Regions from separate parts of the Halomonas sp. BMC6 genome, predicted to be linked through region 2. Evidence: predicted binding sites of a transcription regulator. Region 2 holds the regulator's gene; each other region holds the start of a gene.

Region 1 (4,169 bases), 2.9 Mb from region 2:
ACTGTCGTTGGTTTCTAAAGCGGGCGACGAAGGCAAGCTGTTCGGCTCTATCGGTCCGCGTGATCTGGCCGACGCCATCTCCTCTGCTGGCATCGAAGTTGCCAAGAGCGAAGTGCGTATGCCGCAGGGCCCGATTCGTCAAACTGGCGAATACGACATCGACCTCCACCTGCATGCAGAAGTGGATGCCGTTGTACGCGTGGTGGTTGTCGCCGAGTAATCTCGCTCGTCAACGCTAACGCCTCAAAGGGCGCGGGACCTCCCGCGCCCTTTGTCTTTTCTGAGCCGCTGACGAGTGTGATTTGGCCAGTGGTGTGAAGGAAGCAGCCCGGCTAAGATAAGCGCCGTTGGCAATGCGTTACTTTTAAGGAGCTCGCTATGCAGGACCAGCCCTCTGCTGATCAGGAAACGGCGGCGTTAAAGCTGCCGCCGCACTCGCTAGAGGCGGAGCAGTCGGTGTTAGGCGGGCTCATGCTAGATAACCAAGCCTGGGATAACGTATCCGAGCGTTTGGTAGCAGACGATTTTTATCGCTATGAGCACCGTTTGGTGTTCAACGTCATGATTCACTTGGCGGAATCGGGACAGCCGCTCGATGTCGTCACGCTTTCTGAAGCGCTGGAAGCGCGGGACCAGTTGGATACCGTCGGCGGGCTTGGGTTTCTGGCGGAGCTTGCCCGCAATACGCCCTCGGCCAGCAACATACGCGCCTACGCGGATATCGTTCGCGAACGTGCCACGCTGCGTAAGCTGATTCGGGCAGCTAACCAAATTGCCGAAGGGGCGTTCTCGCCGCAGGGGCGACCTGCCGATGAGCTGTTGAACGAAGCCGAGCGGCTGGTGTTTCAAATTGCCGAAGAGCGCCCCAAAACCGGTGGTCCGATCGGTATGAGCGACCTGCTCACCAAAGCGGTCGACCGCATCGATGAGCTCTTCAACCTCAAAGGGGAGATGACCGGCCTCTCCACCGGTTTCCGCGATCTGGACGAGATGACCTCGGGCCTGCAGCCCTCCGACTTGGTGATCATCGCCGGGCGTCCGTCGATGGGTAAGACGACTTTCGCCATGAACTTGGTCGAGCATGCAGTCATCTCCAGCGACAAGCCGGTCATGGTGTTTTCCATGGAGATGCCCGCAGAATCGCTGATGCTGCGTATGCTCTCTTCACTGGGGCGCATCGACCAAACGCGAGTTCGCTCGGGCCAGCTGGAAGATGAGGATTGGCCGCGACTTACGTCGGCCGTCAATCTTCTAAAAGACAAGCAGCTGTTCATCGATGATACCGCCGCGCTCTCACCCAACGAGATGCGTTCGCGGCTGCGTCGTATCGTACGTGAGCACGGCAACATGGCGCTGATCATGATCGACTATCTGCAGCTGATGCAGATCCCCGGCTTTTCCGAAAACCGTACGGGGGAGATCTCCGAGATTTCGCGCTCCTTGAAAGGCTTGGCAAAAGAGTTCAACTGCCCGGTCGTGGCGCTTTCGCAGCTGAACCGCTCGCTAGAGCAGCGCCCCAACAAGCGACCCGTGATGTCGGATTTGAGGGAGTCGGGCGCGATCGAGCAGGATGCGGACGTCATCGCCTTCGTGTACCGAGATGAGGTGTATAACCCGGACAACCCGGATAACCAGGGTATTGCGGAGCTCATCATTGGTAAGCAGCGTAACGGGCCGATTGGCACCGTCCACATGGCCTTCATAGGCAAGTACACGCGCTTCGAGGACTTGGCACCCGACAGCTACGGCGAAGCGTTTGGCGATTAACTTGAGCGTCATGGGGGAGAACGTATAATGCGCACCCTCATGAGCAGTTCGCCTCGAGCAGATAGAGAGACAGGAGTAACAAATGGCAGGTGGTTTTAGGCGCGGTAACCGCAAACGTCTTCCGAAACTGGAAGGCCGTGGTGAGCTCCAGTCGCTAGAGCGCGAAGGCCCTTTCAAAGAGTGGCTGGGCATGCCCGACCTTTATCGCTACTTTTTGGTGGTGGAAGGGGAGAAGTACAGTTACCAAACCGAAGATGCTGAACTTCCCGTCGCGGTGGGCGACAAAGTGGTCTTTCGTTACAAAGAGACCAAAGGCGGTAACTGGATCGATCGTAACTCGCTGGGCAAGGCGATTGACCCGTCCGAGTATCAATAAGTCGACCATAAGTTGACGATAAAGGCAGGAACTCTTTTCTGTTATTGCCGTCTTAGGCGGTTAGTGCCAAGGTAATATAATTGTCATGGAGCCACGTCATGCTGTGCTCCATGACGATGACCAATAACAGGAGGGAACCATGGAACTGAAAGCGTTAAAACAGTTCGTCGCGAATCACGACAATTTCGAAATTCGTGTCATTACCCATTCGGGTAGCCGTTTTTATCAAGTCGAGCTGGAAGATGTCGAAGGCGAGCGTCACACGCTGATGCAGCGCGGCAAGCCGATGCTGTTTCGCTCACTGGACGACGTTTATTTAGAGCTAAAACGCGCAGGCATTCATCGCGCTTACTTGGTGCAGCACGTGCCCCAAGACGAAGTGATTGGTCGCGACGCTCATTACAGCGCGCCGCTCACCTCGCGTATGCCTCTGGTGTTTTAATTCCTCCGCTGAATCATTGAGCGGCGTTACCCTGACGTTTTTCCCACCACCGCCCCAGCCGAATACGGCGACGGGCAAAGAAACGGTAGCCTGCATCCATCATGCTGCGCAGGCCCGGTAAGCAAGATAGCCTTACCAGCCGCCGGTAGCCCAACACCGCATAGAGGGCCCGGCTGGCGTCCATACCGATGAACCATCTCCCCTCGCGATCTTGCAAATGCAGTTGACCCATCATGGTGTCGAAACTGCGGCCTACCTCCTCTGGTTTGAACTCGCTGCTCTGAATATCGACGAGCCGAACGCGTGACCGATGGCGATGTTTGGCAAGCCAAGCGACTTCCACTCGGCAAAAGGGGCAATGCCCGTCATGGTAGAGCGTGACCGGGGCTTGGGCATCTAGCGTGGCGAAGCGGCTCATGAGCGTTTCTCCGAGTCAGACGTAGAGGAGGAGTGTTGGGCTGTAGAGGCATAGCCCTTCGTGTGCGCCGGTTGGCCGTAACCGGCGCTGGTGGGTAGTTTGGCAAGGAATTGCTCGGCCTGCTGGCGAATGGCCTCGCGCTTCTCCTCTTTCATGCGTCCTAGCGATCCATAGATGAGCTTCATTCGTGGGTTACGGTTGAGCTGTTCCGCATTGGTTTCCAAAAAATGCCAGTAAAGGCTGTTGAAGGGGCAGGCTTTGGGGCCGGTCATCTGTTTAGGGGAGTAGCGACAGTGTTGGCAGTGATCAGACATTTTGTCGATGTATTTACCCGAGGCACAGTAAGGCTTGGAGCCCATCAAGCCGCCATCGGCGTGCAGCACCATGCCCAGCGTGTTGGGCAGTTCGACCCATTCGCAAGCATCGGCATATACGGCGAGGTACCAATCGCACAGCGCTTCAGGCTTGACGCCGCACAGCAGGGCAAAGTTGCCGGTGACCATGAGGCGCTGAATATGATGCGCGTAGCTATTGTCGATGGTCATTTGAATGGCGCGTTGGAGGCAGCGCATGTCGGTGTTGGCGTCCCAGTAAAACCCGGGCAGCTCGCGGGTGAAGCCTAGCTGGTTTGCCTGCTTGTACCCGGGCATTTGCGTCCAGTAGAGCCCGCGCACGTATTCGCGCCAGCCGAGTATTTGGCGGATGAAACCCTCTACCGCATTGATAGGAGCTTTGCCAGCATGGTAGTGCGCCTCGGCGGCGTCACACACTTCCATCGGTGAGAGCAGACCGATATTCATCGCTGCAGAGAGGCGTGAGTGATACAAAAAGGGTTCTCGGTCGCTGATGGCATCTTGATAGCGGCCAAAGTCTGCCAGCCCGTGTTCGATGAAGTGATTCAGGTCGACCAGTGCCTGCCGCCGGGTGACCGGCAAGTTGAAGGTCTCCAACGTTCCCATGTGATCAGGGAAGTGGTCAGCGGCATCCTGGAGCGCTGCTTGAGTCACGTCATCCTTGCCGTGGTTAGGCAGCGCAGGAAAGCTCAGCGATGCGTCGATGGGCTCGCGGTTGTCATGGTCGTAGTTCCACTGCCCGCCAAGCGGCGTGTCGCCTTCCATGAGCAGGCCGGTGCGCTTGCGTTGCTCGCGGTAGAAGTACTCTAGGCG
Region 2 (4,169 bases):
GTGCGCGGCCCGCTAGAAGCGACGGCGACGCGGCCGCGCTTTATCCGCTCGCAGCCAGGGCTGGCGGCCCAGAGCTTATGGGGGCGGCGCTCGGTCTTTGAGCACGGTGGGCTTTCGTTATTGGTTCAAGAGTATTTTTTATCCACCATGGCAGATGCACTGGGCCTGCCGTCGCGCTAGGCTAACGCAGCGACTTTTTCGACGAGGTAAGCATGAGCATGGACCGTTCTCTGTTGCGCCCGACCGGGTGGGCCCGCTTGACCGATTTCTTACAGCTAATGCGTTTGGACCGACCCATCGGCACCTGGCTGTTGATGTGGCCAACGCTATGGGCGCTGTGGGTCGCCTCTGAGGGCGTGCCGGGCCGCGATGTGCTGCTGATTTTTATCGCTGGGGTATATGTGATGCGCGCGGCAGGCTGCGTGGTGAACGACTACGCCGACCGCCACTTTGATGGTCATGTTAAGCGCACCAAGCAGAGGCCTTTAGCAACGGGGCGGATTAGCGAAACCGAAGCGCAACTGCTGTTTGTGGCGTTGGTGGCCGCCGCCTTTATTTTAGTACTGCTGACCAACTGGTTTACCGTGCTGCTTTCGCTTGGGGGTGTGCTGCTGGCCTCCATTTATCCGTTCATGAAGCGTTACACCCATTTTCCCCAGGTGGTGCTCGGGGCGGCGTTCTCCTGGGCGATCCCGATGGCGTTTGGTGCCGTGCTTGGTGAGGTGCCGTTAGACGCGTGGATACTGTTCAGTGCCAACGTGCTCTGGACGGTCGCGTATGACACCCAGTACGCCATGGTGGATCGCGACGATGATCTCAAAATTGGCATTAAGTCCACCGCGGTGCTGTTTGGCAGTGCCGACCGTTTCATCATTGGCCTGCTGCAGTTGGCGACGCTGGCTCTGCTTACCTGGGTAGGTATACGGGTTGGGTTAGGCGGTTTCTTCTGGCTGGGTTTGGCAGGCATGGCCGCAACGTTTGCCCATCAGCAGCGGTTAATTTTTCACTGTGACCGCGACCGCTGCTTCCAGGCGTTTCTGAACAATCACTGGTCCGGGCTTTTGGTTTTTGCTGGCATCGCGCTTAGCGGGTGGCCGGTGACTGGCTAATTATGCTGGGTGTCATAGAATTGTCATTAAGTCATGGTGTTATCGTCACAGACATGTCATTGAACTGTTTTCGCATAGATGAGCTTTCTTAGAACACCGTGAGGCCCTGGAATGACCGCCAAGACCGTACTGATCGTCGATGATGAGGCGCCCATTCGCGAGATGATCGCTGTGGCGCTGGAAATGGCTGACTATCGCGTGCTTGAAGCGGACAACGCCCAGGATGCTCACGCGATGGTGGTCGATCACCAGCCTGACCTGCTGCTGCTGGACTGGATGATGCCGGGCACCAGCGGCATCGAGTTGGCCCGTCGTCTCAAGCGTGAAGAGGCCACGGCCGAGTTGCCGATCATCATGCTGACCGCCAAGGGCGAAGAGGATAATAAGATTCAGGGTCTGGAAGCGGGCGCGGATGACTACATCACCAAGCCGTTTTCGCCCCGTGAATTGGTGGCGCGTCTGAAAGCCGTGCTGCGCCGAGCGACCCCGCGTGGTGTGGAAGACCCCATCGAAATCAATGGCCTGCTGTTAGATCCGGTGAGCCATCGTGTGAGCGCGTACGGCAAGGCCCTGGAGATGGGCCCTACCGAGTATCGCTTACTGCAGTTTTTCATGACCCACCAAGAGCGTGCCTATACCCGTAGCCAGTTACTCGATCAGGTGTGGGGCGGCAACGTATACGTCGAAGAGCGCACGGTGGACGTGCATATTCGCCGGTTGCGCAAAGCGCTGGGTGAAGCGCACCAGAATCTGATTCAAACAGTGCGGGGCACTGGGTATCGTTTCTCTGCTCGGGTGTAATCGTGCGCCTGTGGAGCCGTGAACTGTGGCGAATCATCTGGCTGGCTTTCCTAGGGATGTGCCTGGGATGGCTGCTGGGCTACCCGGGGTTCGGGCTGGCGGCAGGTCTGACGCTCTGTTTGGTCTATCAACTCCGTCAGCTTAGAGCCCTGTTCAAATGGCTTACGCTGAACCCCCACGATGAGCCACCTGCGGCCACTGGCATGTGGGGCGAACTCTTCGATCGCCTTTATCGTTACCAAAAAAGCCAGCGCATAACGCAAAGCCGCCTGCGAGCCACCCTCGCGCGTATTCAAGAGTCCTCTGAGGCGATGCGTGATAGCGTCGTGATGCTGGATCGCCACGGAGATTTAGAGTGGTGGAACAGTGCCGCCACCGACATGCTCGGCCTGCAAACGGCCCATGACCGCGGCCAGCACATTACCAACTTGCTGCGCGACCCGCGTTTTATCAGCTACTTCAATGCCCGTGAATATAGCGAGCCACTGACCCTCACCTCGCCCATCGACGAGCGACGCATTTTACAGTATCAAATCACGCTCTATGGTGATGACGAGCGCTTGGTCATGGCCCGGGACATTACGCGCCTGCATCGCCTGGAACAGATGCGCCGCGACTTCGTGGCCAACGTGTCTCACGAGCTGCGCACACCACTGACCGTCCTTTCGGGCTACCTGGAAACGTACGGCGATTTGAAAGAGCTATTGCCGCCTCGTTTGGGCAAAGGCATCGGTCAGATGGAAGAGCAGACCAAGCGCATGCAGAACTTGGTCAACGACCTGCTACTACTCTCTCGGCTCGAAATCGACCGAGGGGGAGAAGATCACCAGCCGCTTGCCGTAGGGCCGATGCTAGAGAGTATTCGTCGCGATGCGCTGGCGCTGTCTCACCAGAAACACAGCGTGCAGGTCGTGCTCGATTGCGAAGCGCGCCTAGTCGGCAGCGAGCAGGAGCTGCGCAGTGCGATCTCCAACTTGGCGTTCAACGCGGTGCGCTATACGCCAGCGGGAAGCCAGATCACCCTCCGCTGGGCGGCTCTGCCCAATGGCAGTGCCTGCATCGAAGTGGACGACGACGGTGAAGGGATCGATCCTGTCCATATTCCTCGCCTCACCGAGCGCTTCTACCGTGTCGATAAGGGGCGCAGTACGGCCACCGGCGGCACTGGGCTGGGCCTTGCCATTGTGAAACACGTTCTACTACGCCACGACGCGCAGCTCCAAGTGGAGTCGTTGCCCGGTGAGGGGGCGCTGTTCCGCTGCGTGTTCCCGGCTACGCGGGTAGTCCACGACTAACGTGTCGATCGGGCCACCTGCGCCTCTCTCCTCACCTACGCGTTACTGCCCTCTCTCTGGTTTGCATAATCTATGTATAAGTGTGTCATATTGGCATGTAAGCATGGTCAAACACCGCGCATGTGCCATATGTAGCCACCGTATTCGCTTTCGATTCCATGCTAAGCCTACTTTTGGCACGGTGCTATTTTTCATAAGCATTTGTATTTTAATGTCTTTTTTTTGATGCGCGGATTGTTGGCATATCGGCTGCAACGTTATGAGTAAGGAAGATTACCGCAGGAACTGGTAAGACACGAAGTCACTCTTCCTTTTAAAGCGGTATTTCACAGCGATCGAGGAGGCGGAATATGATGTCCAAGGAACTACTCAAGAAAGCTGGTATTTTAGGTGTAACGTTCGGTTTGGTAGCGAGCCCACTGGCTTTTGCCCAAGAGCCTGCCGACCCGGCCGATAACATCTCTCCAGATGAGCAACCGGTTGAATCTCAATCCAGCGGCTCGGCCATGTCATCTGATCATGACAACCAGGATTTAACCCATGACGAGGGCGATCATGCCAGCGACATGGAGCCGAATTCCATGAGCGACGACTCGGATGCGACGTATGACAGCACCGAGGAGCTGCCGGAAGAAAATAGCGGCATGTAACTCGTAACATTTATTTGCAAAGCTGTAAAAAACTCTTACGCTTAAGGTTGAGCATTTAAGAGGCAAGGATGTCTCACAGCAAGGATGCTCGAAGATTCAAGGAATGAATCATACAACGATCAATACGCTGGTTAGGGTGAACTCCAAGGTTGGAATCCCGCAAAAGGACAGGAAGCCAGACGTCGGTATCGTTCACAAGTAAGAGTGATCAAGACCCCGCCCTGCGGGGTCTAATTTTTTGTGCCTACGACATACGCGAAGTGCTCTACGAGGCACGTCAGCATGAAAGGACTGTGGAGGCGTTCTGGGAAAGT
Region 3 (4,169 bases), 870 kb from region 2:
GTCGAGATCGGCAGGCCGGTGCCCGAGGCCAGCACCACCGTGGTTGCCGCCGCCAACGTGGCCGCGAAACCACGGCTCGGCGTGAGTTCGGTGATGCCGGTGCCAACCGTCGCGATGACTTTATGACCGTAAGTCACCAAGCCCACGACGATACCGCCGCCGCCCAGTACCAGGACCCACCAGGGCACCAGCGCCGACGCTTCGATTTCGCCGCCGGTTTGCACCACGCTGATCACTGCCGCCAGCGGGCCCACCGCGTTGGCCACGTCGTTAGACCCGTGCGCAAACGCCATGGCGCAGGCGGTGAAGATCATCAGCACGCCGAACACGCGCTCCACGTTGGCGTAACCAAAATGGTCGTTGGCGCTCTTTTCGAACTTGATGCGGCGCTGCATCAGCATCCCGATGCCCATGATCACCAGACCCAGCAGGATCGAGAGCAACAGGCTCTGGTTGAAGGTGAGGTCGAGCCCCACGTGGGAGAGGCCCTTGGTCAACGTCACCATGGCGACGATGAAACCGACCAGGAACACATACCCCGGCACATAGCGTTTGGCGGCGGTGAACGGGTTGTCGTTCTCGAAAATCAGGTGGTGGACCGATTTGAACAGCACGAAACCGATGGTACCGGCAAGCAGCGGGGACACGACCCAGCTTGCGGCAATCTTAGTCACCGCGCTCCAATCCACGGTAGACGCGCCCAAGCCCGCCACCGCGAAGCCCACGATCGCCCCGACGATGGAGTGCGTGGTGGATACGGGCCAGCCTTTCATGGAAGCGACCAGCAGCCAGGTACCGGCGGCCAGCAGCGCAGCCAACATACCGTATACCAGTAGCTGCGGGTCTTCTTGAAGCAGTTCGGGGTCGATGATGCCTTTACGGATGGTGTTGGTGACTTCGCCACCCGCCAGCCAAGCACCCAAGAATTCAAAAATGACGGCAATCAGGATCGCCTGTTTGATGGTGATCGCTTTCGACCCCACCGAGGTTCCCATGGCGTTGGCGACATCGTTGGCACCCACGCCCCACGCCATGAAGAAGCCGAACAAACAGGCCAGAATGATAAAAATGTCACCGTGCTGGGCAATAATCTGCATGAGGTTCCCTTAGCGTGCGGTCAAAATCTGCAGGCGGCTGCCCACGCGTTCTGCGCGGTCAGAAACTTCACCGACCCACTCGATGATCTTGTAAAGGAAGATCACATCCACCGGCGGTAGCTGGCTCTCCAGCTCGAAAAGTTGACGACGAATCGCCACCTGCTGGCTGTCGGCCTGGTGTTCGAGGGTGTGCAGTTCGCGGATCATGTTCTGCATGACATCGGAAACGTTGCGACCAAAGCCGGATTCCAGCAGGTCTTTCAACTCTTCCAGCGCTTGGCGCGCTTGGGCCACGCAGGCCACACTGGTACGCATGTAGTCGCGCATCGGCTCGGCCAGTTCGTTGGGCACGCGCATTTTGCGGCCCAGCATGATGCCGGTAATGTCGCGCACTTTGTTGGCGATCTTGTCCTGCACGCTGATCAAATCGAGCAGGTCGGAGCGCGAGACGGGTAGGAACATGGTGTTCGGCAGGTTCAGCCGCAGCTCTGTCTTCAGGGTGTCGGCATCGTGCTCTAAGCGCGTGACGTTCTCGCGCAGTTCCGCTGCCGTGTCCCAATCACCGGCCAGCGTTGCCTCGAAGAACGGCAGCAGTTGGTCGGCACATTCATTGGCCTTGACGATGTGGGCCAGCAACGGCTGGAATGGCGAGCGGCCAAACATCGCGGAAAAAGGGTTGGAGGTTACCATATAGCCTTTAGCCTGTTTTCGGGGAGCCTGGAAATGGCGGGCGCCAGTATAAAGAGTGCGTCCGCCGCCGTCATGAAAAGTTCATAATGTCATCAAAAATTAACCAAAATGTCACAATATTGAGGTGGCGATTGTCATGAAAGAGTCAACCAACGCGCCAGCGCCCACCGAGGTGGAACTCAAGCTGGCACTGCCGCCCAGCCAGCTGTCAGCGCTGTTACACCACTCCGTCCTTGCGGGCACGCCGCCGGTTCAGCAGCGGCTTGCCAACACCTACTTCGACACCCCGGCGGGCGATCTTGCCGCCGCGCGGGTGGCCGTGCGCCTGCGCAACATCGACCAGCAGGTGCTGCAAACCGTCAAAACGGCGGGCCAGGGCGGCGGCGGGCTCTCTAGCCGCGAGGAGTGGGAGTGGCCTGTACCGACCGCCGACCTAGACCAAGCGGCACTGGCCAAGCTGCCGCCGTTTCAAGGCGCGCTGGGCGAGTGCATTGCGGCGCTGCGCCCCACATTGAGCACCGATTTCACACGCCGTAGCTGGCCATTGGTATGGCAAGGCAGCCATATCGAGCTGGTGCTGGATGAAGGGGAGATCGTCTGCGGTCGCGCGCGTGCGCCCATTTGCGAGGTGGAGCTGGAGCTGAAAGCGGGCGACCCTGCGGCGCTATGGACGCTCGCCGTCGAGCTGGCCAGCGACGTACCGCTGCGCCCTTCCGATACCAGCAAGGCGGCGCGTGGCAACGCCCTTGGGCGCCAGCAGTGGCCACTACCCGCCGCAACGCGCCCTGCCGAATGGCTACACCGCGCCACTGTCGCGCTGGATGCCTACCATGACAGCCAAGACGCGGCGCACCTCAGCGCCGCACAGCAGGCCTTGGATGCGCTGGCCCAGCATCCGCAGCTCGATGGCGCAGCACGAAGCGAGGCCGCCACGCTGCCTAGCGCGCTGGATAGCCAAGGCATGCCATCCACCGCGTATGGCGTGGCTGCGTTAAATCTGGCCCGTCGCTTGGCTCACGAAACCGCGCTACGCTAACGACACTGCACGATTGATTAAGCCTACTTCAGGATGACGCGATGAGCTTTCCTCTCACTCCCGGTGCCGACGGACTTCGCACCCGGCTGTTCCACCTTATCTTCGAATCCGATACGCCGGGGGCAAAGGCGTTCGACATTGCGCTGATCGTCGCCATTCTGCTGAGCGTGACGGTGATTTTGCTGGGCAGCATCGAGATCTATGCCGAGCGTTACGGGCATATCTTCTTCTACATCGAGTGGGCATTCACGCTGCTGTTTAGCCTGGAGCTGCTGGTGCGCCTCTACTGCCTGGAGCGCCCCACGGTCTACCTCAAGAGCTTTTACGGTATCGTCGATGTCGTGGCGATCATCCCTACCTGGCTGGTGCTACTGGTGCCGGGGGCGCATGGGCTGGTGATCGTGCGAATTCTGCGCGTGCTGCGCATCTTCCGCATTTTGCGGCTGATGGAGTTCGTGGGGGAAGGCAGGCTACTGCTGGATGCGCTCAAGCGCAGCCTGCGCCAAATTCTGCTCTTTTTCAGCAGCATTCTCATGGTCGTCACGCTGTTTGCCGCGTTGATGTACACCATCGAATCGCCGGAAGCGGGCTTTACCAGCATTCCCATGTCGATGTACTGGGCCATCGTGAGCATGACCACCGTGGGCTATGGCGATATCGTGCCGGCCACGTCGCTGGGCAAGGCGATTACCGTCATTCTGATGCTGATTGGTTACTCGATCATTGCCGTGCCCACCGGGGTGTTTTCTGCCCAGGTGATTCGCTCGATTCGTGAAGACCGGTATTCGGAAGAGGCCTGCCCCGGGTGTGGCCATGACCGCCATGAAAAGCGCGCCCGCTACTGTCTGCGCTGCGGCACCTGGCTGGATGAAAATAGCGAAGACCCGCGCAAGAAAGCGCAGAAAAAGGATGACGATCCCGACGAGGAAGCCCCGAGCGATTCGTAGCGCTCTGGCAAGACGACGGGGGCGCTAAGCGCCCCCGTCGTGTAGACGCGTTTGCGTGTCAATCTTGAAACGGCGTAATGTCGCCACGCCCTTCCCGCACGATTTTCGGCGGCAGTTCACGCAGGTCGATCACGCTGGTGGGATCGAGGTGGCAAGCGCCGCCGTCGATGATCAGGTCTAAGTGAGCACCAAAGCGGTCGCGAATTTCTTCGGGGTCGCTCATCGGCAGCGCTTCACCCACGGGAATGAGCGTCACGCTCATCAGCGGTTCACCCAGCGCTTCGAGAAGCGCATGGGTAATCCGGTGGTCGGGCACCCGCACGCCGATGGAGCGACGTTTGGGGTGCAGCAGCAGGCGCGGCACCTCGGTGGTGGCATCCAGAATGTAGGTGTAGGGGC

The links. The regulator PhoB, encoded in region 2, activates phosphate uptake and scavenging genes when phosphate is short. The targets are predictions, from matches to a motif close to TGTCATANNNNTGTCANA.
Region 1: AB6K10_RS17170 (DUF6482 family protein) is a predicted target of PhoB. The motif match lies at 2,214-2,231, and genes of this name have one in related genera.
Region 3: AB6K10_RS07080 (CYTH domain-containing protein) is a predicted target of PhoB. The motif match lies at 1,875-1,892, and genes of this name have one in related genera.

What each region holds. Positions count from the first base shown of each region.
Region 1 covers NZ_CAXNSH010000001.1:3,558,537-3,562,705, reverse strand. Annotated here, with positions in the region: gene rplI (50S ribosomal protein L9) at 1-220, shown strand, start outside; gene dnaB (replicative DNA helicase) at 379-1,767, shown strand; gene AB6K10_RS17175 (hypothetical protein) at 1,850-2,143, shown strand; gene AB6K10_RS17170 (DUF6482 family protein) at 2,283-2,585, shown strand; gene AB6K10_RS17165 (thiol-disulfide oxidoreductase DCC family protein) at 2,599-3,003, opposite strand; gene AB6K10_RS17160 (cryptochrome/photolyase family protein) at 3,000-4,169, opposite strand, start outside.
Region 2 covers NZ_CAXNSH010000001.1:620,582-624,750, reverse strand. Annotated here, with positions in the region: gene AB6K10_RS02885 (chorismate lyase) at 1-180, shown strand, start outside; gene ubiA (4-hydroxybenzoate octaprenyltransferase) at 219-1,109, shown strand; gene phoB (phosphate regulon transcriptional regulator PhoB) at 1,221-1,910, shown strand; gene phoR (phosphate regulon sensor histidine kinase PhoR) at 1,913-3,205, shown strand; gene AB6K10_RS02865 (hypothetical protein) at 3,559-3,855, shown strand.
Region 3 covers NZ_CAXNSH010000001.1:1,489,617-1,493,785, reverse strand. Annotated here, with positions in the region: gene AB6K10_RS07090 (inorganic phosphate transporter) at 1-1,097, opposite strand, end outside; gene AB6K10_RS07085 (TIGR00153 family protein) at 1,107-1,787, opposite strand; gene AB6K10_RS07080 (CYTH domain-containing protein) at 1,924-2,823, shown strand; gene AB6K10_RS07075 (ion transporter) at 2,865-3,770, shown strand; gene AB6K10_RS07070 (L-threonylcarbamoyladenylate synthase) at 3,829-4,169, opposite strand, start outside.